Regions from separate parts of the Paenibacillus sp. JNUCC31 genome, predicted to be linked through region 2. Evidence: riboswitches for the same ligand, from Rfam matches in the RefSeq annotation. Region 2 holds a riboswitch; each other region holds the start of a gene.
What was found. A riboswitch is a leader RNA that binds a small molecule or an ion and turns the genes downstream of it on or off. The one in region 2 is predicted to bind S-adenosylmethionine.
Positions count from the first base shown of each region.

Region 1: linked by a shared signal. The riboswitch ahead of JNUCC31_RS09155 (methionine ABC transporter ATP-binding protein) and the one ahead of mmuP (S-methylmethionine permease) in region 2 are both predicted to bind S-adenosylmethionine.
Region 3: linked by a shared signal. The riboswitch ahead of metA (homoserine O-acetyltransferase MetA) and the one ahead of mmuP (S-methylmethionine permease) in region 2 are both predicted to bind S-adenosylmethionine.

Region 1 covers NZ_CP062165.1:2,130,209-2,138,440, reverse strand. The annotation lists gene JNUCC31_RS09180 (putative polysaccharide biosynthesis protein) at 1-766, shown strand, start outside; gene JNUCC31_RS09175 (DUF2515 family protein) at 1,030-2,310, opposite strand; gene JNUCC31_RS09170 (thioredoxin family protein) at 2,454-2,798, shown strand; gene JNUCC31_RS09165 (COX15/CtaA family protein) at 3,115-4,038, shown strand; gene JNUCC31_RS09160 (Cthe_2314 family HEPN domain-containing protein) at 4,253-4,981, shown strand; SAM riboswitch class I at 5,109-5,250, shown strand; gene JNUCC31_RS09155 (methionine ABC transporter ATP-binding protein) at 5,377-6,411, shown strand; gene JNUCC31_RS09150 (methionine ABC transporter permease) at 6,412-7,071, shown strand; gene JNUCC31_RS09145 (MetQ/NlpA family ABC transporter substrate-binding protein) at 7,160-7,996, shown strand; gene JNUCC31_RS09140 (DUF2167 domain-containing protein) at 8,092-8,232, opposite strand, start outside.
Region 2 covers NZ_CP062165.1:2,394,896-2,403,127, reverse strand. The annotation lists gene JNUCC31_RS10475 (spore germination protein) at 1-1,571, shown strand, start outside; gene JNUCC31_RS10470 (spore germination protein) at 1,599-2,696, shown strand; gene JNUCC31_RS10465 (Ger(x)C family spore germination protein) at 2,693-3,895, shown strand; SAM riboswitch class I at 3,991-4,093, shown strand; gene mmuP (S-methylmethionine permease) at 4,181-5,593, shown strand; gene mmuM (homocysteine S-methyltransferase) at 5,571-6,596, shown strand; gene JNUCC31_RS10450 (ABC transporter permease) at 6,786-8,232, opposite strand, start outside.
Region 3 covers NZ_CP062165.1:5,546,453-5,554,684, forward strand. The annotation lists gene JNUCC31_RS24290 (ROK family protein) at 1-201, shown strand, start outside; gene JNUCC31_RS24295 (HRDC domain-containing protein) at 384-1,385, shown strand; gene corA (magnesium/cobalt transporter CorA) at 1,507-2,442, opposite strand; SAM riboswitch class I at 2,897-3,022, shown strand; gene metA (homoserine O-acetyltransferase MetA) at 3,220-4,137, shown strand; gene JNUCC31_RS24310 (aminotransferase class I/II-fold pyridoxal phosphate-dependent enzyme) at 4,162-5,349, shown strand; gene JNUCC31_RS24315 (trans-sulfuration enzyme family protein) at 5,342-6,535, shown strand; gene mqnC (cyclic dehypoxanthinyl futalosine synthase) at 6,778-7,914, shown strand; gene JNUCC31_RS24325 (aldo/keto reductase) at 8,173-8,232, shown strand, end outside.

The sequences.
Region 1 (8,232 bases), 260 kb from region 2:
AAGTATTGCAGGTATTCCGCCAATTCTGGCTATCGCACTGAGTCAATCCTTGGTGCCTGTCATTTCGGCAGCTTTTGCACGCAAGGATGAAGTCCATCTGAAAAATCAGGTGACGCTTGCTTTGCGCATTTCAATTTTGACAGGAATGCCGATTGTCATTGCACTGTGTGCGGCGGCGTATTCCGTTAACGGATTGCTGTTCACCAGTCCAGACGGGACACCAATCATTACATTGCTGACGTTCGGTACGATTTTCCAAATTACAATGATGACCACCAACTCCATTTTGCTTGGGGTAGGCAAACCACGGATCACCATGATCAGCGTGGCAGCAGGGATCGTAGTCAAACTCGTGGCGAGTCTGATCCTCGCTCCAATCTTTGGCATTTACGGGATTATTATTGCGACCGCATTGTGTTTCCTGGTCATAACGTACCTCAATTTGCGGGTGCTTCGGAAAATTGTTGATTTCTCGATTATGGGTGATCGCTGGAAAGGATTCATTATTACCGTGCTGCTCGCGGCGGGTGTTGGTTTTGCCGCGAACTGGGCCGGGAACTCCATCTTTGATTTATTCCTGCCAACACGTGTATCTTTCCTTGTTACCTGTCTGTTTGTCGGTGCTCTTGTGGTTGTTGTGTATCTGGTACTCATGGTCGTTCTGCGTGTGTTGCGCAAGGACGAGCTGGGCAGTTACCCTCGTATTTTGCAAAAGATACTCCGTCCGCTCATGCGTCTACAGCGTCGAGCCGGGCAACGTGGATAACCTGTTCAACCCACAATTCACACTTTGTTATCTGTTTAAAACTTAGTACAAGCTCTGTCTGCTTCCATAGCGGACAGGGCTTTTTTGTAATGAGGTATTCCATACAAACGGGAAGCGTCGATAGTCGACAGCGAATAAAGTATGGGTCTTTTCAATCGATAGCATCGTTCCTTATATCCACAGTGGCTTTATTTAATTTTTTCGCTCGCAGGTATAAGATATAGACGATTTTGAACCATTTCGATCTATAATGAAGAATTGTTTTAATGCGTAAAGGTTTTGGCATCATGCGCCAATGCAGTCTTCAGCATGCCATACCGGTGTTCATGGCTCATTTCGAACAGCCAGGGGCGGCGCGGGATCGTGAGATGACCGAGACAATCGCGATTTTGCAGCCAATCCTGCCTTGTAATCGGTTCATACGGCGTATCACCCCATACCGCCAGCAATTCAGGACTATATAACCGTTGTCCTTCTGCTAACCATTCTTGATCCAGCAGTTCCTGGCTATAGAGCTCCGCTTCTCCGGCTTCATCTTTATGAGCGGTGAACAGACCAGGCCAGTATTCAGCACGTGAGCCACGGTGGGGAACCGAGCGCGCAAACTCTAACACTTGTGTGAAAACGTGTTCCACTCCGAATAGCATCGCATATAAGCCTTTGCCAAACATAATCCGCTCATCCAGCTTGCCAAAATGCTCAATTACCCGGCCTGCAAGACCTTTTCTCTGTCCCAGTGGAAATACAATATGATTCAGCCCAGCCAGATTATGCAGATGGAATGCGGATTTGGACAGCACTTGTTTTTGAAAATAAGGATGCTGCACCACCCGGCTCTCAATATAGTTCTGCTCATTAATAATTAACGCCACACTCAGCAGTGAGCTGCATCGCTCCAGCCAAAATCGTTCCCAGAACGGCGTCATGAACGCCGATATATGAAAATGGGACAGCAAATGAAAACAACTCCGGCCAAGTCGGCGGCTGTTCATGTACAACAGGAGCTGGGGGTAAGCATCCTGAAAAATGAGTGCATTGCATCGCTCCAGTAGTCGATACATGTGTTCACGGTCTGTTTGATTTTGCAGATTGTGCATAAGGTCACTCTGAAGATCAGTCATATGATATCCGCCGTTGCGGGAGACCATATGGGCCAGTAAAGCCCAATGCAGCTCCGGATACTGTTCATAACATTCCAGATATGCCGCTGTGCGAGTGATATTACTTCGATTGTTTTCTTGCGTTAATGTCTTGATCTCTTCCAGAATGATGCAATCCTCTTCACAAACCAGTGCACTAAGCGTATTTCGTGCAAAAGCATTCTCGTTCCCGGGCAACAGACGCTCCACTTCAGCTTGCAAGGCTGCAGCCATGTCGGAGTCCCAATCCATGTCTCGCGAGGGATGACGAAGCTGGTTTGAAGCCTGCCAGGCGGCCTGTTTTCCCCGCCACACTTCCCGGGCCGCACCGGGAATGGATCGAACCATCTGCATGATCGACCCGTGATGGGCAGACTCGGAAGAATCCGTTTTAACGGAAGTCATGGCATGACATCCTTTCCTGAAATTCGGGTTATGGTTGAGTTTTATAAACTGTTGATATCAGTATGCGCTGAATATTTGACTTCCACTCCGCAATTTGCTTCACTAAGAGGATAAGACAAGGTATAGAAAGGATGATATTGATAATGGAAAAGATTACATCCAAACCGGAATTTGATGTGGCAATTCAATCTCCACATTTAACTGTAGCGGTATTTAAGGCAGATTGGTGTGGTGATTGCAAGTTCATCGATCCCTTTATGCCTGAAGTTGAAGAGAAGTTTTCACGTGACCTAACGTTGATTGAAGTCGATGTGGATCAGGTGGGTACGGTGAGTGAAGAACAAAATATACTTGGCATTCCCAGCTTTGTAGCTTACACAGATGGCCGGGAACTCGTTCGTTATGTGAACAAACTGCGCAAGTCGAGAGAAGAGATTGAACAATTCCTGCAGCGGGCAGTTGAGGTGTATAACACGATTCATAAATAAAGTATGACAGGTTCACCATGTTAAAGGTTATAATTAAAGGAACGCCATTTCTCTTGAAATAGGGAAGTGGCGTTTGTATTTTCATCATTTCCGGGAGAAACTATCGTGTAGTGATGTACATATTTGATGATGACCTGTGGGTCAACTTTTCGACAGACGTTAACATTTTGTCACAAAGCGCGGCGTCAATGACACATTTATCCGGTATAATGAATTTAGTTGTGAAATAAGTGTCAAAGTATCGAATCAAGCGGAGAATGTAGTTCTTCGCCATCTTAAACCAACAGCGGGTGAGAAAAAATTGAAGCACTTAACCTTGTTTAAATGGTTAACCGTATTAACCTGTCTTGTCATGTTTCTGGCCACATTTGGCGGAGGCGTTGTAACTCGAACGGAATCGGGTCTTGGCTGCGGCGCGGAATGGCCTTTATGTAACGGAAAACTTGTGCCAGCACACACTGTAGCCTCACTTATTGAATTTTCCCATCGCGCGGTTAGCGCACTGGCAGGACTGTTGTCCATTGCCTCATTTGTAGCCTTCTTGCGGTTTGGCAAATCACGCAGAGACCTGCAATTGTTTTCCTTTCTAACGCTGGTGTTTGTTATTGTCCAGGGAATCATGGGGGCTTTTGCCGTTGTATTCTCCCAATCATCCGCAGTCATGGCACTGCATTTCGGATTTGCCTTAATCGCTTTTGCCAGCTCCTTGATGATGGCGCTCGGTATTCGGCAGGAGGCTCGCCACGGTGGATTGGAACGATTGAATCGATACCCGCGGGTCAGCAAAGGTTTTCGTAATCTGGTATGGTTTTCCACAATCTATACGTACCTCGTGGTATATACTGGGGCCTTTGTGAGCCATACGGATTCTGCTGGCGGCTGTTCAGGTTTTCCACTCTGTAACGGGCAGATTATTCCCGAACTCTCGGGAGGCGTAGCTGTTGCTTTTGCTCACCGGGTGGCGGCTGTTTCATTAGTGATCGTCATTGCCATTCTCGGTCATTTTGCGTATCGCAAACATCCGGATAACACGGAATTAAGAGCGCTCGGCGTTATTTCTGTTGTGCTGGTTTTGTTGCAAGTGGTCATTGGTTTTGGACTAATGCTTACGATGAACCGCCCGGAAGTGTATATGTTTGTGGCGTTGGCGCATATGCTCGATATTGCCATTTTGTTCGGTGTATTAACCTATATGAGTTTCCTGGTGTACAAGTTGCATCGGCCCGTTAACCGTTTCTAATATATCCGAATTATTGTCGTTCAGGGGATGAATCCAGTGAAGTTCACCATCCGATGATGTACATCATTGGACAGGTGAACTTTGTTTGATGTCAGGCGAGTCAGGGCAACCTAATGTAAGCAGCGGTCATACGTTTACTCTCATTCCGATTTTGTTTAATATTATAAATTATTATTATTTTGATGATCTGCAGAGTGGATAGAGGAGGCTATATATGCTGCGAACGTTGCTGGGTGAATTACCGCGTCAAAACGAAGGCATACTCAAGGAAGCAATGGAGGCGATGGCTGGTACGCTTGAGCTATTTCAGCGACAAATGCATGTGGACCATGATCCTGCCCATGATTTTCGTAAACTGTATGTGTGGACCCAGGGACTCATCTCCTCGTTGGATGAACTGGAGCAAAGCTGTTTTGCTGCTTCCCATTTTCGTCAAAAAGTCAAAGCGGGCTTTACGGATGATATGACCATACCAGAAAAAGCGGAGTATGCCCGTTACGTTTACTTTTACAAGGATGGTTTCATCCGATGTTTTGCCATTCTGGATAAGTTAGGTACGGTGTTGAATGAAATATTTGAGCTGAATACAACCAATGTTAAAATTCATTTTTCTTATTTCACCGTATTAAGACAGTTTGGCTATGATAAGCTGCATCATGATCTTGCCAACGAGCTGATCCAGATCAAGGACTCCTACCGTGAGCCGATGAGCAAATTGCGCAAACGACGAAACATGGAGATTCATTATATGAACTCCGAAATGCAGGATGATCTGTGGCAGCTGCACCAGACTTTGCAAGGGAAAGTGAAGCTGGAGGACCTGGATCAGCATCTTTTGGAACTCCGCCAAGGTGTAGATATGGTATGTAAGACATTAAAAGCAGCGTATGGCTACATCAACGAGAAGTGGCATAAGCAGGGAATGAACCACCCTGCGAGGTGATTGGATTGCAATATTTGCCTTTGACAAATCGGAATACTTGGATTATACTGAGTTCCTGATCGACAGTTAGATGGAATTAACATTTATGACATTAACATTATAACTACTGAACTTATAAATTAAATATTTCTTATCGAGAGCGGCGGAGGGACAGGCCCGATGAAGCCCGGCAACCGATTTATAACTGCATGACAGCTGTGTCATACTTTATAGATGTTAGGTGCTAATTCCTACAAAATGGTGCAAGGCACGATTTTGGCAGATGAGAAGGTATAATCTTTCACGTGAAGAGCCCTTTTTGTTTCTGCAAAAGGGGCTCTTTTTTGTACGACCAAGGGGAGTTTTCCTTTCATTCGGGTAAAGATACATGTAGGTAGTGGGAAGGAGTAGTAATTTTGATTGAATTAAAAGGTTTAACCAAGACGTACGGTAAAGGTGCTAAAAGTACGACGGCCTTGTCGGACCTGAATTTGAATATCGGTAAAGGTGAAATATTCGGAGTTATCGGTCATTCCGGTGCAGGCAAGAGCACATTGATCCGTTGTATCAATTTGCTCGAAAGACCGACGGCAGGCGAGGTTTGGGTTGATGGGATCAATCTAACCCGTCTGGGCAAGACCGATTTGCAACAACAACGGCGCAAGATCGGCATGATCTTTCAGCACTTTAACTTGTTATCCTCGGCTACGGTGTACGACAATGTCGCTTTTCCTTTAAAACTGGTCAATACACCCAAGGATGCAATAGATCGCAAAGTGAAGGAAATGCTCGCATTGGTTGGACTGGAGGACCACAGCAATAAATATCCGGCCCAACTGTCAGGCGGACAGAAGCAAAGGGTGGGTATTGCGAGAGCACTCGCGAGCGATCCAACCGTGCTGCTGTGTGATGAGGCCACATCGGCACTTGATCCCCAGACAACGGATTCGATTCTGAAGTTATTGCTGGATATCAATGAAAAGTATAACCTCACGATTGTTCTAATCACCCATGAGATGCACGTGATCCAGAATATCTGTGATCAGGTGGCGGTTATCCATCAAGGAGGCATCGTGGAGCAAGGGCCGGTGACGGAAGTATTCCTCAAGCCGCAGCATGCAATTACGCGTGACTTTATGATGCGTGACCATGAGGTGGGAATTGCATTGGAAGAGACTGCTCTGGCGAGTGCGGGTGTTTCATTGCAGACGGACGGATCTTCTAAGCTTGTAAAAATATCCTTCCTGGGCGATAAAACATATGAGGCGATTTTGTCCAGAACGGTTCGCAAAACAGGAGTGGATTTCGCCATCTTGCAAGGCACCATTTCAACGATCAAGCAAGTTCCCTATGGACAGCTGACTGTTCGGTTTGAGGGGCAGTCGGATGAGATTAATCTCACCATTCATGAGTTAATGGATCAGGGACTTGATGTGGAGGTGCTTCGTTAAATGGATTTTTCAACGGTACGTTGGGAAGAAATCGGTAAGGCTTCAATTGAAACACTGCAGATCCTGGGGGCATCGGGCCTGTTCACGATCATTATTGGTTTGCCGCTAGGCGTATTGCTTTTCATGACGGCAAGGTCGGCCTCAATCCAGTCTCAAGTGGTGTACACTGTACTATCGTTTATCGTAAACATTTTGCGATCGGTGCCATTTATCATTCTGATTGTTGCACTCATTCCGTTTACGCGTTCACTGGTTGGCACAGCTACAGGTGTATTGGGCGTTATACCACCGCTCGTCATTGCTGCAGCTCCATACTTTGCTCGGTTGGTGGAAACTACACTGCGTGAAGTGGATCGTGGCGTCATTGAAGCGGCACAGGCGATGGGAGCTTCAACCGGACAGATTGTACGGCGTGTGCTTCTGCCAGAGGCATTGCCGGGTCTGCTAGCCGGGATCACCATTACGATCGTTACCCTTGTTTCCTACACGGCAATGGCGGGAATGGTTGGTGGTGGAGGTCTGGGAACATTGGCCATCAATTACGGATACTACCGTTATCAAAATGAAATTATGATTATAGCCGTTGTATTTATGGTCATACTGGTGCAAGTGCTTCAGATGGCTGGCGATCGGTTGGTTAAATGGTTCACCAGGAAATAACACATAGACAGCAATGTTGCGTTATGTTCGTGTTTATTGTGAAATAACGGAACATGCAAAAAAATTTATTGGAGAAGGGGTTTTACACATGAAAAAATGGTCTATTGCTCTACTCAGTATTATGTTGATTGCGGTTCTTGCAGCTTGCGGAAACAATAAGGATTCCGACAGCGGCGCAGACAATGCCGGAGGCGCACCGCGCACCGTGGAATTGAAAGTGGGAGCATCACCTACACCACATGCGGAAATTTTGGAAAGCATCAAACCTGAGCTCGAAGCAGAAGGCATTCGCTTGCAAATCGTGACGTTCAATGATTATGTTCAACCGAACCAACAACTTGAGGACAAACAGCTGGATGCAAACTTTTTCCAACACCAGCCTTACCTGGATACAGAGAACAAAGAACGTGGTTTCCACCTCGTTGCTGTAACACCTGTGCATGTTGAGCCATTTGCTGGCTACTCCAAAAAAATTAAGTCTTTGGATGAACTGAAAGATGGCGCCAAAGTAGCCATACCTAATGACCCATCGAACGGTGGTCGTGCACTGTTGCTGCTTGCGAAAGAAGGACTTATCACGCTGAAAGACGACAAAAATATCACTTCCAATCTTCAAGATATCACAGCCAATCCGAGAAACCTGAATATTATTGAGTTGGATGCAGCCATGATGCCTCGCCAACTGGATGAAGCTGACCTGGTATTCATTAACGCCAACTACGCGCTGGAAGCCAATCTGAACCCAGAGAAGGATGCGCTGCTGATTGAGGATCTGCAAGGTAACCCTTATGCAAACATCCTTGTATCCCGTGAAGATAACAAAGATGCAGATGCGATCAAGAAACTGGCTGCAGCTCTGCATTCTGAAGAAGTTAAAACGTTCATCAAAGAACGTTATCAAGGTGCTGTAGAACCTGCATTTTAAGCTGAACGAATAAGCTGAAAGCATGCCAAAATATACACACAGAAAAGGCCGTATATCTCTGAACAAGAGATGCATGGCCTTTTTACTGTCTTTGGTTATGTTCGTTTCGTTTCGGATTGCTGTCCAGATTTGCGATAATAAGATAATTCGTTTTGTTCAGCATACTGCTGTTCATCCGCATCTTGCAGATAGGCCTTCTCCGTGGGGGATAGCATGGCTTCGTCTTTGTTCGACGT
Region 2 (8,232 bases):
GGACCTTTTCGAATAAAGATCAACAAAATCGGGATGCTGACTCCAATCCGTCTACGGGCGAAGAGACAGGGAGTTACGCAAATATAAGGCTTACCGGGAAGTATGCTACGGATCTGATTAGTGTAAAAGAAACGTTTGGTCAAAATGCAGATGTACATATAAGGGAGTTTACGATAAGGGGAACCCATACGTCCGCGGCTGTCATGTATGTGGATGGTTTGGTAGATCATGATCTGATTGATACGCACCTCTTCACACCCCTTATGACTGAGGGAGTACCGGAAACAGAACGAGAAACATTTCAACACCCCGAAAATGCAAATGAACTCAAAGCTTATATAAGCAGTCAGCTGCTGCCTGTTAGTGAAGTTCAGGAAGCGGAGACGTTGCAACAAGCGGCGCGGGCAGTTCTTATTGGCAAAAATGTATTGTTGATTGACGGGATGCCAGGAGCTCTCCTTATCGGATCGGCAAAGGGGAAAACCCGCAGCCTGGAAGAACCGCTATCTGAAGCACTGCTTCGCGGGCCAAGAATCGGCTTCACCGAACGGCTGAGTGATAATACCGGGATACTACGGCTATTCGGAGGTAACGAGGCTTTATTTATGACAAAACATCAGGTTGGTACCCGGATCAAAAGAGATCTCGTCATTGCGTATATCCAAGATATTGCAAGCTCCGATCTTGTCACTGAGGTGGAGAAAAGAATCCAAAGCATAGACATGGATATGATGCTGGAATCCGGTTATGTGGAACAGTTGATTGAAGACGATGAACTGAGCCCATTTCAACAGGTTCAGAATACAGAGAGACCCGACCGTGTAATCAGCGGGTTGTTGGAAGGACGGGTAGCCATCTTACTGGATGGAACACCCTTTGCATTAATTGTGCCGTCGACCTTCAGCATGCTGCTTCAATCCCCCGAAGATTATTACGAGCGCTGGATTCCGGGGACCTTTCTACGTATGCTTCGTTTCCTGGCGGCCATGCTTGCCCTGTTCGCGCCTGCATTGTATATCTCCTTTATCTCTTATCATCCGGGTCTGATTCCAACGAAGCTGGCTCTAACCATTATTCAAACCAGACAGGGAGTACCTTTTCCCTCCATTATTGAGGCGCTGATTATGGAAGTCTCCATTGAAATTTTGCGGGAAGCGGGAATTCGACTTCCGAAGCCGATCGGGCCTGCGATGGGTATCGTTGGCGGTCTGATTATTGGGGAGGCCGCGGTGAAGGCCGGAATGGTCAGTCCATTTCTGGTTATAGTTGTGGCCGTTACCGCGATTTCTTCGTTCTCAATCCCTTCATATAGTGCGGGGATTACACTGCGTATATTACGTTTTTTTGGAATGTTCAGTGCGGCGGGCTATGGATTGTTTGGGGTGGTCATGTTTTTCTTGCTGCTCTGCAGTCATCTGGTTCGGTTGAAAAGCTTTGGAGTTCCTTACGTCACCCCTGCGGTGCCATTCAGCCTGTCGGATTGGAAGGATTTCTTTATTCGGGTACCCTTACGAATGATGAGGCAGCGCCCAGGCATGATGAATCCGAAAGACCCTGATCGCAAAAAGTAGGCATATCCGATATTCAGGAGGTGGATCATGAATCCTAAAAGTGACCAGCTGACGACAGTTCAAGCCGCAGTTTTTATCATCAATTACATGCTCGGTGCAGGAATACTTACACTTCCCCGAACTACGGTAACGGCGGTCAAAACGCCTGATGTGTGGATTTCAATTATATTGTCCGGTCTGTTGGCTATGCTGATGGGTATAATCCTGGTGAACCTGTGCCGAAGATTCCCAGGGAAGACTGTCTTTCAATTCACTGAGGAAATCACAGGGAAGTGGATTGCTTATATATTGGGAGCTGCGATCATCCTGTATTTCCTTGTCATCTCTGCCTTTGAAATCAGAGTGATGGCTGAAGTCACCCGATTATATTTATTGGAGGGAACCCCGGTGTGGGCGATTGTCATGGTGTTTATGTGGATCGGCTTTTATTTGGTCTCAGGAGGGATCAACTCCATGGCGCGTTTGTATGAGATCATTTTACCCATTACGCTTATTCTTTTTGTACTGGCCATTTTTCTGAGCAGCAGTCTGTTTGAGATCAATAATTTGAGACCTGTGCTGGGAGAGGGGATCATGCCGGTGTTTAAAGGGCTGAAATCTTCGGTACTTGCCTATACGGGTTATGAAGTCATGTTTGTGGTGATGGCATTTATGAAAAATCCAGAGAAGGGCAAGAAAGCCATGGTCTGGGGAATCCTTATCCCTATGGTGATCTACCTTATCACATTGGTTATGGTTATTGGCAGTTTATCTATTGAAGGCATGAGAACAAGGACGTGGCCAACCCTTGATTTGATGCGCAGCTTTGAGATTGAGGGATTGTTCTTTGAACGGTTCGAATCCCTGTTGCTGGTTATTTGGATTATGCAAATTTTCTCTACGTCTACCATCACGCATTATGCCGCTTCTCTTGGATGTTCGCAATTGTTCAAGAAAAAAATGCTGCCTTTTCTGATCATTCTGCTCCCGATCAGTTATATCACTGCTATGCTTCCGCAGAACGTGGACGAAACGTTCAAACTCGGAGATGCTTTGGGGAATGCATCCATTTATTTGTTTGGTGTTTTGCCACTATTGCTTTTGTTGCTGAGCATGTTCCGAAAGAAAGGAGGCAAGTACAATTGAACAGGATCAGAAAGAAATTAACCCTTTTGTCAACGGCCCTGCTGGTTTTTACCTCAGGTTGCTGGAGCAGCAAAGAGATCGAAGATTTAAGTGTTTATGTGGGTCTGGGACTGGACGTCGCTGAGGAATCGAAATTTGAACAGGACATTAATAAACAAGGAGGTCATTATCCCAAAAACAATGTATTTACATCTACCGTACAGATTGTCCCACGTGTTGGGGGAAAACAGGAAAATCAAAGCAGTTCCAGTGGTTCTTCCGGCGGACAAACCTTTTTGAATGAACAGTTGACCGGAGATTCCCTGTTTCAGATCTTTCGTCAGTTTGCTCTAAGAAGAGACCGTCCGCTCATTGGTCATCATTTAAAGGTTATTGTCGTTTCCCAAGAGTTGTCGAAGAAATATAGCATGGAGCAGCTGCTTGATTTTGTTTTGCGCGACAATGATATCCGACCCAGTTCCCTTGTTCTGGTGAGCAAAGGACGTGCTTTGGATGCTCTTAGTTCCAAGGAGCCGGGAGAAATCCCAGCCTTTTATCTGAGAGGGTTGGTGAATAATGCGTATCGTACCAATAAAATTCTTCCGCCTGTATCCCTCGCGAAACTTGATGGCAAAATGCAGTCAGGGTCAAGCTTTTTGCTGCAAAATGTCCTTACTGCTGATGGGGAGCATAAATTTTCAGGTGCAGGCGTCTATAAAGGGAAAACGAAAAAGTGGATCGGCTCCTTAAATCAGGTGGACCTTCAAGGATTGTCCTGGATCACTGGGGAGGCTAAGGGAGGGGCCTTAAAATCGTATGCACCGAAAAAGAAACATACGATAGTCTATGAAATCAAGTCTACGAAGAGCAAAATTGTGCCCAAAGTCCACGGAGATGACATTTCTTTTCATGTAAAGGTTGAATCAGAAGGTCAGCTCATGGAAGATTGGAGTGCTCCGGAAATTCCTTCTACGGAAAAGTACATTAAGGAATGTGAGGTTCAGTTCGCTGATACAGCCAAAGAACAAATACAGCAGGTCATGAACAAAATGCAGCACACCTATCGGGTGGAAGTGGCCGGATTTGGAGAGCAGTTGCGGATCAAATATCCGAGGGTATGGAAAAAGGTCAAAAAAAATTGGGATGAAACCTTTAGTGAGATTCCTGTGACCTATGATGTGAAAATGAAAATCACAGATTATGGATCATCGACGGATTAAAAATGAGGTTGGAGAGTTTCTTTATCCATAAATGGATGATGATATTTAATTGTTGACACAATCATGATAGATCGCTATATTTATAAAAAATCATTTTCTTATCCAGAGAGGTGGAGGGACTGGCCCTTAGAAGCCTCAGCAACAGATCTGAAGGATACTGTGCTAATTCCAGCGGGTGAACAGCCTGATAGATAGGAGCGTTTGTCTTTATTTGTCAGTTACGGCGCACTCTTCGGGAAGAGTGGGTCTTTTTGTTGTTCTGGATGAAGAAGTAGGGGAGCAGGCATGGATAACAACAAAGATACAGGGCATTTTCAGCGCAAAATGCAGGCACGGCATGTAGTCATGCTCTCACTTGGAGGAGTTATTGGTACAGGTTTATTTCTTAGCTCAGGTTATACCATTCAGCAGGCAGGGCCGATCGGGACTATTCTATCTTACCTGATCGGAGCGATTGTCGTTTATCTGGTTATGCTTTGTTTAGGTGAACTGTCCGTTCATATGCCGGAGACTGGGGCATTTCATAGCTATGCGGCAAAATATATTGGGCCGGCAACAGGATACACCGTAGCCTGGTTGTATTGGCTAACCTGGACGGTTGCCCTCGGTTCCGAATTTACAGCGGCCGGGCTGTTGATGCAGCGCTGGTTCCCTTCAGTGAATGTTTGGATCTGGAGCGCATTGTTTGCTCTTATGATCTTTCTGTTCAACGCGCTGACGGTCAAATTTTTTGCGGAGTCGGAGTTCTGGTTTTCCGCAGTTAAAGTCCTTACAATTGTAATCTTCATTATTCTTGGGGGCGCAGCCATGTTCGGTATTATTCCAATGGCAGGCTCGGAAACCGCCCCTTTTCTATCCAATATTACAGCGTCAGGCTGGTTCCCGAATGGCGCTTCTGCGATACTGATGACGATGCTTGCCGTAAACTTTGCGTTCTCGGGCACAGAATTGATCGGAATTGCTGCCGGGGAGACGGAGAATCCGGAAAAGACGATTCCGAAAGCGATCCATACCACGTTATGGCGCTTAATTATCTTTTTTATCGGAACCATTGTTATTCTCTCTGCGCTATTACCCATGTCGGATGCTAGTGTTCTCGAAAGTCCATTTGTAGCTGTAATGGAGCGAATTGGTGTTCCGTATGCAGCAGATATTATGAACTTTGTTATTCTGACGGCGATTCTCTCTGCTGCCAACTCGGGCCTATATGCTTCTTCGCGGATGCTGTGGTCTCTGGCAGATAAAAAGACGATCTCTCCATGGTTTGCCAAATTGACGAAACGCGGTGTACCGCTGAATGCCCTCCTGATCAGCATGGTTGGTGGTGCTTTGGCTTTGCTCTCGAGCATCATTGCACCAGGTACCGTGTATATTACGCTGGTCTCCATCTCTGGCCTTGCCGTTGTTGCCGTATGGATGAGCATCAGTGCTTCGCAGTATATGTTTCGCAGACAGTATCTTCTGGAAGGGCATGCGGTTGAGGACCTGGTCTACCGGACGCCGCTGTACCCGGCAGTACCGATTATTTCATTTATATTATGTCTGGCTTCATGCATAGGCATTGCTTTTGACCCGACACAGCGCATAGCGTTGTACTGCGGTATTCCTTTTATTGTATTATGTTACGCAACGTATTATCTGACAGAACGTGTGAATAAGAAAAGAGGGCTAGAACATGACGCAACCAAAACGCATTAATCCCTTGGAACAGATCCTGCGGGAACATCCGGTTATGATTCTCGATGGGGCACTGGCAACCGAACTTGAGCAGCAGGGGTGTGATCTGGATGATCCATTATGGTCAGCACGTGTCCTGCTGGAGAATCCGGAAGTTATCGTTCAGGTGCATGCGGATTACTTCCGTGCAGGAGCGGACTGCGCGATCACATCCAGTTATCAGGCAACAGTGGATGGCTTCGGCAAGAGGGGCATCGGAGAACAGGAGTCGCTGAAGCTGATTCGCAAGACAGTAGAGCTGGCGGCTCAGGCGCGTGATGACGTGTGGCAAGAAATCCAAGGTGGAGTCGCAGAGAATGTAATTGGGAATGAGTCAAAATGTGAAAAACGACCTGCAGTTGCGATAGGGAAAACGGCATCGGCTCGTCCACGTCCAATTGTTGCTGCATCCGTCGGACCCTATGGTGCTTATTTGGCTGATGGCTCAGAGTATGTCGGTCATTATGGTGTTACGGATGAGACGCTGACCGCCTTCCATCGTCCGCGGATGACAGCACTGCTGGAAGCAGGCGCGGATGTTCTGGCATTTGAGACGATCCCATCCTTACAGGAGGCACAGGTATTGGTTGCTTTATTAAAAGAGTTCCCTGACGCTTATGCATGGCTGTCTTTCTCATTACAGGATGGCAAAACGATCAGTGAGGGGACGCTCTTGGAAGAGTGTGCACGACAATTTGGCTCCGAACAGCAGATTGCTGCGATTGGCTTGAACTGTGCTCCCATGGAAGTGGTGACGGAAGCGGTAGGTGTGCTGAGCCGTGCAAGCGACAAACCTGTCATTGTCTATCCGAACTCGGGGGAGATCTATGACGCTGAGACCAAAACGTGGAGCGGTCAAGGATCATGCGGCAGCATGAGCGATGCTTCGGAAGAATGGGTCGCTGCGGGCGCCAGAATTATCGGTGGATGTTGCCGAACTACACCACATCAGATTGGTGAACTGGCGAAGAAGTGGCGTAAGTAAGACCTGCTGCGTAAGCGCGTGGATTTCCACCAGCATGTAAAAAAAGGTACATGAACAGCCCTTTCGTTCCCATGCATTGGGGTGCACTTCAGGGGGACGGGAGGGCTGTTTTATTTCTTTTGGCTATCGAAAATAATTAGTTAGGCTACAGAGCAGATGCTCTTTCGTATTGTTATTCTTTCTCCCAAGTTATTCTATGACCAGCATACGAGGGGATGCTTCGCCAATAACCCGTGATGAGAACCAAGAGCCAAGAGCTGCGGCGCCAATGCTTAAGCAGGCGAACAGAATAATTCCACCCCAATTCAAAATTAATGGAAGCTGTACGATACCATATCCGGAGAGGATCATCTCCAGTAACACGGGGAGCACATATACCCCTATCACGCTTCCCAGTACTGCCCCAATGACAGATAGTACTGTCACTCCCATGGCAACCGATAATCGAATCCGACGAGATGTCATGCCTATGGATTTGTAGATGCCATAGGTTTTGTTTTCTTTGCGGATACTGATCCGGCAGGTACTGAAAATAATGATGAATGTAGCCAGAATAAACAACAGCCCAATCAGACTCATAGGATAGATCAGGATGTCAGCGGCTTCTGCATAAACCGAATCGAGCAGCGTTTTTTGGGTTACCACCGAAGCGGAAGACTTAAATCGCTCATTCAATTCATTGGCAACTGTATTCGCTTGCGTTGGGTCATTCACATTAATGAAAATGGCATCGAAATCACTGTATGCCGGGTTCACAGTTCTCACGGCATCCATGGTGATTCGACCTGATACGGACATGTTGGCGATGGCCTGATAGATACCCGTTATGATGAATGTGCGCTTTTCTCCTTGAATGTAGAGATCTATGAGGTCACCCAGATCCTTATTTAAGGTTTTGGCTACACTTACACCAACGGCAATTTCATTCTCTTGCTGAGGATTATTTCCTCGCAGGTTCTCAAACCCAAGTTCCTGATAACTTCCATCCAGTACACTCAAATATAGACTGATGGTTTGACCATGGATTTCTGAGGAAGATTCCGGACTGAATACTCCGGTAATGTTTCCTTGCCAGCCCACATATCTAATCCTTGAATCTTCTGCTAACAACTGCTTAAATTCATCCTTAGGGAATGTACTATTGTTAACAACCACAGCTGCAATATTGGCATTATCATAACCCCACTTGGCAGCTGTTTGATAGATTCCGGTAATGCTGGTCAGCAAAACATACCCCAGAACGAGCACGGAAGAAGCCACGGTAGTCAGCAGGAACATCAGAATAGAACTTTTACTGTTCTTGATCAGATTGCGGATGCCAATAACCGCCAATACGGGCATTCGTCCAAAACCGATCCAGTTACCCAGTGGTGAGTGGATTCGGTTGGACATGCGGGTATGATCACTCTCTGACATTCCATAGCGGATTGCCTGCACCGGTTGAATGCTGCGTGCTTTTCTGGCATAGAGTACAACGAATAATAGTACCAGGGCAAACAGGGAGACGCCGACCAGAATGGCTGCACTGCTTCCTTTAATTGCAATATCACTGCTGCCTACCCGAAGGGAAGATACGGAGATATTAATGATGAATTTCGATACTAACACGCTCAGTGCGATTCCTGGGAGAATGGCG
Region 3 (8,232 bases), 3.2 Mb from region 2:
ATTGTAATGGGCGGTGGTGTGATGAAGCAGGAGCACCTGTTCCCGATGGTTCGTAGCAAATTGCAGGAATTGCTCGCTGGTTATGTTCAGCATCCGGCACTTCAATCCGACATTGACCAGTATGTCGTTTCTCCAGGACTTGGTGATAATGCGGGGCTGTGTGGTTCGCTTGCACTGGCCAAGTTGGCATTGAACAAGTAAAAGGATTTACAATCTAATGGTTGACGAATTTTTCCATTGTGGTAATATATGAGCAACAGCATAGCACGGTTAATGAGGAAGCACCTCTCTTGCATGGATTTTGCAGGAGAGGTGTTTTTTGTGCTGTCTTGAAACAGCATGATCAGACTTTGCGAAGCTGAACTTTTGAAGGAGGGACAGAAATGGAAGTCATTTTTATGAACAGATTATCTCGAATTTCAGGTATGGATGAAGAGCAGGCCCAGTTATGGATTGGTGAAGAGGAAGGATCATGGCACCTGGGTTGGAGTCGCTATGAGGAAGGTGACCGAGAGGATGTGATCTGGTACGAAGGCAGTTCATGGGATGAGTTACTACATGTATACCGTCATCAGCTAGCCATACAGATGAAAGAAGGATACCGTCCATTGCTCCAGGGTCTGTTCCATGAGAATGAAGACCCGAAATCACGCAGTTATAGTGGTCAGCGTCTTCAATGTTACAGTGAATTGGTTAACAATGAGGAGTTGTATACGGATCTCTGTACTTGGCGCAGGAAGAGAGCAGCATCAGACCGGAAAGCCCCGTATTTTATTGCAACGAACCGTCTGTTGCGCATGATAAGTGCATTTGTACCGCAAACCATGGATGAGTTGATGCAGCTGCCTGGTGTGGGCGAGAGCAAAGCTTCCGAGTACGGGGCAGAATGGCTTGAACTGACAAACGGCTTGGAACGTTCCACATCTTTTCCGTTGGACTGGGTGTATACAGCTCTGAAGGAACAAGATTATGAGAACTGGCTGTACAAGCAGAGAGAGCAGAAATACAAGCAGGAGCTCGACCGATTTACCACACGCAAGCAGGTGCTTGAAGGCATGAGGGAAGGACATACGCTGGAGGAAATCGTGAATCGTTCCGGATTGTCCCGGCGGGAGCTGATTGAATTGCTGGAAACATTGGATCTGGAGGGGTATGATACAGACTGCCTGCTGGATGCAGAGCTGGCCGTAATGCCTGAACAGGAACAAGAGGCGGTATGGAGCGCCTACGAAGAGCTGGGAGATACGTTTCTGAAGCCCGTGTTACATAAAGTGTATGGAGAAGAGAAGCCCGGCGGAGGCAGTCTGGAGCAGGTCTATGAAAGGTTGCGCATGATTCGAATTCGTTTCCGTCGCCACACAGAGACGGAGCAGCATGCGGGCTAGAGTAGGGAGAATGGGGTAATCAGTAGGTCTAATCGTACTAAAATACAATAAATAAAAAAGACGAGGCACTACTCCGAATGGAGGGCTTCGTCTTTTCAGCTTTGGTCTGTTCTGTGGCAGTTTAAATCCAGTCTTTCTTGCGGAAAATAAAGAACATGCTCAGACCCAGAGTAACCATTAATCCGATGACAACAAAATAACTATACTTCCAGTGCAGCTCAGGCATGTTGTCGAAGTTCATTCCATAAATACCGGTAATGACCGTCAGTGGCATGAAGACTGTGGTAATCGCGGTAAACACGCGCATGATTTCATTCGCACGGTTGGCAATACTTGATTGGTAAGCTTCGCGCAAGTTGCCCATCAGGTCGCGATACGTCTCAAAGGTTTCGGATATTTTCACAGCATTCTCATAAATGTCACTGAAGTATTTTTGCAGCTGATCATCGATGAGACGCAGGTCTTTTTTGTTTAGGGTGTTAATGACCTCTTTCTGAGGTCCCAGCACTTTCTTGAGCCACAAAATCTCACTGCGCAGCCCGATAATCTCATTCAAATGAGACTTTTTGGTGTGCATCAGGATATCTTCCTCAAGCTTCTCAATCCGTGCTTCAATCCGGTCACCGACTGTGAAATAATTATCAACAATCAAGTCCACGAGGAGGTACAGCAGCCGATCCGGGGTGCTGATTTCCTGTTCCCATAGTATCGGTTTCAATGTCCGTAATTCACTGACTTTTTGTTTCGTAACACTGATAATAAAATGTCTTCCAAGGAACAGGTTGACGGCACGCAAAAAAATCTCTTCATCATCGAAACGAATGCTATTAATGACAATAAAATAATGGCTCTCATAAATTTCAATCTTCGGACGTTGTTCTTCGTCACTCAAGCAGTCTTCCACTGCCAGATCATGCATTAAGAACAGCGGTTGAAGTACCGCCAAATCGTCTACGTCCGCATCAATCCAGTAAAATCCCTCCGCTGGTGGAGTCAGCGCCTGCTGAATGTCATCCACCGGGATAAATACACCGTTGTTTACCAACCGGATTTTCATTGTTTATCTACTCCTTCTGCACCCGCCAAGCTGGCGGATTTTTATCAATTTGGGCGCAAAAAAGAAGAGATCAGCCGGTCGGCAGCGGAGCCTGGAGATCAGGACTGCGTTCGCTCTATATACAAACGGAAGTAACGTCCCGCTGCCGGCATGCTGATGTCAATTCTCTATGCAGTTTGTAGGAACTCGGCTGCCAGTCGGGCCTCGGGTCGCCATCCATTGAATATGTCACCTCTCACATAAGGGTTTATAACACTTGTTTAGTATACCGCTGGTACAGGGTGCTTTCAAGCGCAAAAATGTGTCGATTTCGCGCCCTGGAGCAGTGTATGACAACGGAAGTTGATCGGTTCCGGGTCCAGAGGTGAAGACTATGAACTACATCTTGACGTGAGTGGATTAATGTTTTAAAGTAGACGGTGAACCATTTTAAATTACAATTGAATACAGCGAAATCTTATCAAGAGTAGGTGGAGGGACTGGCCCGATGAAACCCGGCAACCGGCGGTATATCCGTACGGTGCTAATTCTTGCAGCGACCAAGTGTCCATGTGGCACTGTTGTAACTGAGAGATGAGAGAGGCGCATATCTATTTACATATGACCTTTCTCGGAATCCGAGGAAGGTCTTTGTTTTATATGCCCCGACTTCTCAGCAGTGATTTTCGCTACGGAACTTGAGCTTGTCACTTGATGTAATGGCATCCAGCGCCTGAAAGCAAGCTCATGGCAGCCCATGCTGCATCTATCTATGCACAAGGAGGAGTTTGAACCAACATGCCGATCAAAATACCAGACACCCTGCCAGCCAAGGAAGTGCTCGCAGGAGAAAACATCTTTGTCATGGACGAAACATCTGCTTATAAGCAAGATATTCGTCCGCTCCGTATCGCTATATTAAACCTGATGCCTACAAAGGAAACGACAGAAACGCAATTGCTTCGTCTAGTCGGAAACACACCCATTCAGGTGGACATCGTTCTGGTGCATCCGAAATCTCATACATCCAAGAATACATCACAGGAATATTTGGACCTGTTCTACAAAACCTTTGACGAGATCGAACATCGCCGTTTTGACGGCATGATCATTACAGGTGCTCCTGTAGAGCAAATGGACTTCGAAGACGTGAACTATTGGAAGGAAATCCAGGAGATCTTCGAATGGACCAAAACCAATGTAACTTCGACCATGCATATCTGTTGGGCTTCCCAAGCGGGTTTATACCATCATTTTGGTGTTCCGAAAGTTCCACTGGATGAGAAATGCTTTGGCGTATTCTCACATACGATCAACAAATCCAATGTGCAGTTGCTGCGCGGATTCGATGAAGTATTTAACGTTCCGCATTCTCGTCACACGGAAGTGCGCCGTGAAGATATTGAAAAGAATGATAACCTCGAAATTTTGGTTGAATCCGAGGAAGCTGGCATTTTTCTGGTCGCCACCAAAGACGGCAAGCAGATTTTTGTAACCGGACATGCCGAGTATGATCCGCTTTCATTGAAATGGGAATATGACCGGGATGCAGCCAAGGGAATGAATGTGGCTCTTCCTAAACATTATTTTCCGAATGATGACCCTTCCCGTGTCCCTCCCGCAACTTGGCGGGCACATGCAAACTTATTATTCTCTAATTGGCTCAATTACTATGTATATCAAGAGACGCCTTACGATATTGGACCGCAAATCTAATCGAGATCCCAGGAGGATGCAGCAATGGAAGATAACAAGTTAAAAATTGAAAGCCGATTGGCTCAAATTGGGTCCATCAATGAACCGGTGACGGGTGCCATTAATTTTCCAATCTATCAATCCACTGCGTTTCGCCACCCGAAGCTTGGACAGAGTACAGGTTTTGATTATATTCGTACGACGAATCCAACCCGTAAAGTGCTGGAAGAAGCAGCGGCAGCGCTGGAATCCGGTGATGCTGGTTTTGCATGTAGCTCCGGCATGGCAGCGTTGCAAACGATTTTTGCCCTATTTGGGCAAGGAGATCATCTGATTGTATCACTGGACCTCTATGGTGGAACGTATCGTTTGCTTGAACGCATTTTATCCCGCTTCGGGGTAACGGCTAGTTATGTGGATACCAATGACCTTGAGGCTATGGAAAGTATTCGTCAGCCGAATACCAAAGCCGTATTTGTTGAGACACCGACTAATCCGCTGATGATGATTACAGATCTGGAAGCCGTTAGTTCCTGGGCAAAGAGCCACAACCTGCTGACCATTGTAGATAATACACTACTGACGCCGTTCTTCCAGCGTCCAATTGAACTCGGCGCCGATATCATCATCCATAGTGCTACGAAGTATCTGGGTGGTCATAACGATGTACTTGCGGGATTAATTATTACAAAGGGGGAAGAATTGTCAGCAGAAATGGCATTTCTGCACAATTCCATCGGAGCAGTGTTGTCTCCAAGCGACTCCTATCAGCTGATGAAAGGCATGAAGACACTCGCTCTGCGTATGGAACGCCATGAGTATAATGCCTTGACGATTGCCAAGTACCTGTTGGAACATCCAGCTGTTGATGAAGTGTACCACCCAGGTCTGTCGGATCACCCCGGATTTGAAGTACAGAATAAACAGTCCAGCGGGAACACTGGCATTTTCTCCTTCAAAGTAAAGGATGCTCGTTATGTTGAACCTTTGCTGCGTCATATCAAGCTGATCGCTTTTGCCGAGAGTCTTGGTGGAGTCGAGTCATTGATGACCTATCCTGCGGTACAGACCCATGCCGATATTCCGATTGAAATTCGCGATGCTGTAGGTGTGGATGACCGTCTGTTGCGCTTTTCTGTAGGGATTGAGCATGCCGATGATCTGATTGCAGATCTGGGCAATGCACTGTCAGCTGCACAACAGGAGATTGAAGGAGGAGTTCATCATGAGTGAACAAAATAACCATTCCAATAATCAGGAACGAAATGTTCATTCGGACCTGAAGTTCGAAACCAAGCTGCTGCATTTCGGTGACGAAATCGATAAAACCACAGGGGCTTCCAGCGTGCCGATCTATCAAGCCTCCACATTCCATCATTTTGATATATTTAATCCGCCTCAACATGATTATAGCCGTTCGGGCAATCCGACTCGTCAGGCTCTGGAGGATTACATCACATTGCTTGAAGGCGGAGCACGTGGATTCGCTTATTCCTCAGGTATGGCTGCGATCTCCAGTGTGTTCATGATGTTCTCGGCAGGAGATCACATGATTGTAACGGAAGACGTTTATGGTGGCACATACCGCTTGTTAACGTCCATTCTCAGCCGGATGCAGATTGAAACGACATTTATAGATATGACCGATATAGATGAAGTAAAAGCAGCAATTAAGCCGAATACCAAGGCTGTTTATATGGAAACTCCATCCAACCCAACATTGCGAATTACGGATATCGCGGCCGTAACTTCCTGGGCGAAGGAACATGAGTTAATCTCGATTCTGGATAACACCTTTATGACACCTTATTACCAACGCCCGATTGAGCTTGGAGTGGATATTGTTGTACATAGTGCCACCAAGTTTCTTGGCGGACACAGTGATGTGCTGGCGGGGTTGGCTGTTGCCCGGACAGACTCCTTGGGAATACAATTGAAACAATTGCAGAATGGGCTTGGAACGGTCCTTGGTGCTCAGGAATCCTGGCTGCTGATGCGTGGAATGAAAACCTTGGGCGCACGTATGGCACATAGTGAACAGAGCACAGCCAAGCTGGCAGCATGGCTTAGCGGACGCAGTGATATTACGGCTGTATTCTATCCCGGGCTGCTGGATCATCCAGGTCGTGAAGCTCATGAGCGTCAGTCGAGTGGTTACGGAGCTGTAGTTTCATTTGACGTTGGTTCGGGTGATCGGGCTAAGAAAGTACTTAACCGGGTGAAACTGCCAATTGTTGCCGTAAGCCTCGGGGCAGTGGAGAGTATTCTCTCGTACCCGGCGATGATGTCCCATGCGGCAATGCCGGCTGAGGTTCGTCGTGATCGTGGAATAACGGACGGATTGCTGCGCTTCTCCGTTGGCTTGGAAGACATTGATGATCTGATTGCTGATCTGGATCAGGCACTTCAGGAATCGTAGAATCAGAGCGTGATGAACCACCGTGTTTAAGTATGCTGAAGAAAGATTGAAATCATAAGGATATGTAAAAATTTTTACTTGTTTTTAAAGCACCTATTCATAAGGTGCTTTTTTTCACATGTAACCTGTGTTACGATATGGGAAGTACAGAAATACGATGTTGCCACCAAAACTTTCATCGATATGAACAAGTTGGGACGGATCGTGATACTATTTTCTCTTCATGAGGGAGGCTTTTTACGATGAGTACGGTAGACCGTATCTTAGATAAAGCCCTTCGGGGCGAACGTTTGGATTTGGAAGACACGATTCAGCTATTTGAATCAAATGAAGTAGACAAAATCGGGGCCGCCGCCAATGTGATTGTAAAACGCATGCATCCCGAACCATACAGAACATTTGTCATTGGGCGTAACGTCAACTACACGAACGTGTGTGATGTGTACTGCCGTTTTTGTGCTTTCTATCGCAGACCGGGTTCTGAAGAAGGGTATGTACTTCCCGATGAACTCATTTTCCAGAAAATTCAGGAAACAGAAGATGTGAACGGTACGGAAATTCTGATGCAGGGTGGAACGAATCCGAACCTGCCGTTTAGCTATTACACTGATTTGCTCAAAGCAATCAAAGAGCGTTTCCCTAATATTACGATGCACTCTTTCTCCCCGGCTGAGATTATGAAAATGGTTGAAGTGTCCGATGGCCTTACTTTGGAAGAGGTTGTACGTGCAATCCACGAAGCGGGACTGGATTCCTTGCCAGGTGGTGGTGCCGAAATTCTGGATGACCGCACACGTCGCAAAATCAGTCGTCTGAAAGGTTCATGGCGCGACTGGATGGACGTTATGCAGACAGCACATCGGATCGGCATGAATACAACGGCAACGATGGTTATCGGTCTTGGTGAAACGATGGAAGAACGCGCACTGCACTTGCTTCGTGTACGTGAAGCTCAAGACGAGTGCATCGCGAACAAATACGATTCCGAAGGATTCCTGGCGTTCATCCCTTGGACATTCCAACCGGATAATACGAACCTGAAACTGGAGCGTCAGACACCGGAAGAGTATCTGAAAACGGTAGCGATTAGCCGACTGGTACTCGATAATATCAAGAACATTCAATCCTCCTGGGTTACGATGGGACCTGAGATTGGCAAGAAATCACTCGAATTTGGCTGCAATGACTTTGGTAGCACCATGATCGAAGAGAACGTGGTATCTGCTGCAGGTGCGACGTATAAAGTCAACATTGAATCGATTCTCCGGTTGATTCGGGAATCGGGCTACATTCCGGCACAGCGGAACACCAAATATGACATCCTGCGGATGTTTGATGAAGAGAACGCTGTTCATGAAGATTTTGTTATGCAGAACTAATTGTAATTATAAAACGATGTAATTCAATCCGATCCATTGAATCCATGCGATCTCACTTAATAGATTATGGATCTGAAGTCCGCTGGTTACTCCTTAATGGGGAAATCGGCGGGCTTTTTCATTTCGCATTTTCCCATCGTTGATACCAAGGTCATCAAACAGTACATATTACGCATTTGGCGATATTTTATATAGAAATTGAACTGTTACAATAAAAGGGCACTTGAGTAAGCAGACATGCTGGGAAGGGGCAATTTGATGAAAACAAGAGTACTTGGAAAGACGGGACTGAAAGTACCTGCATTAAGCTTTGGAGCT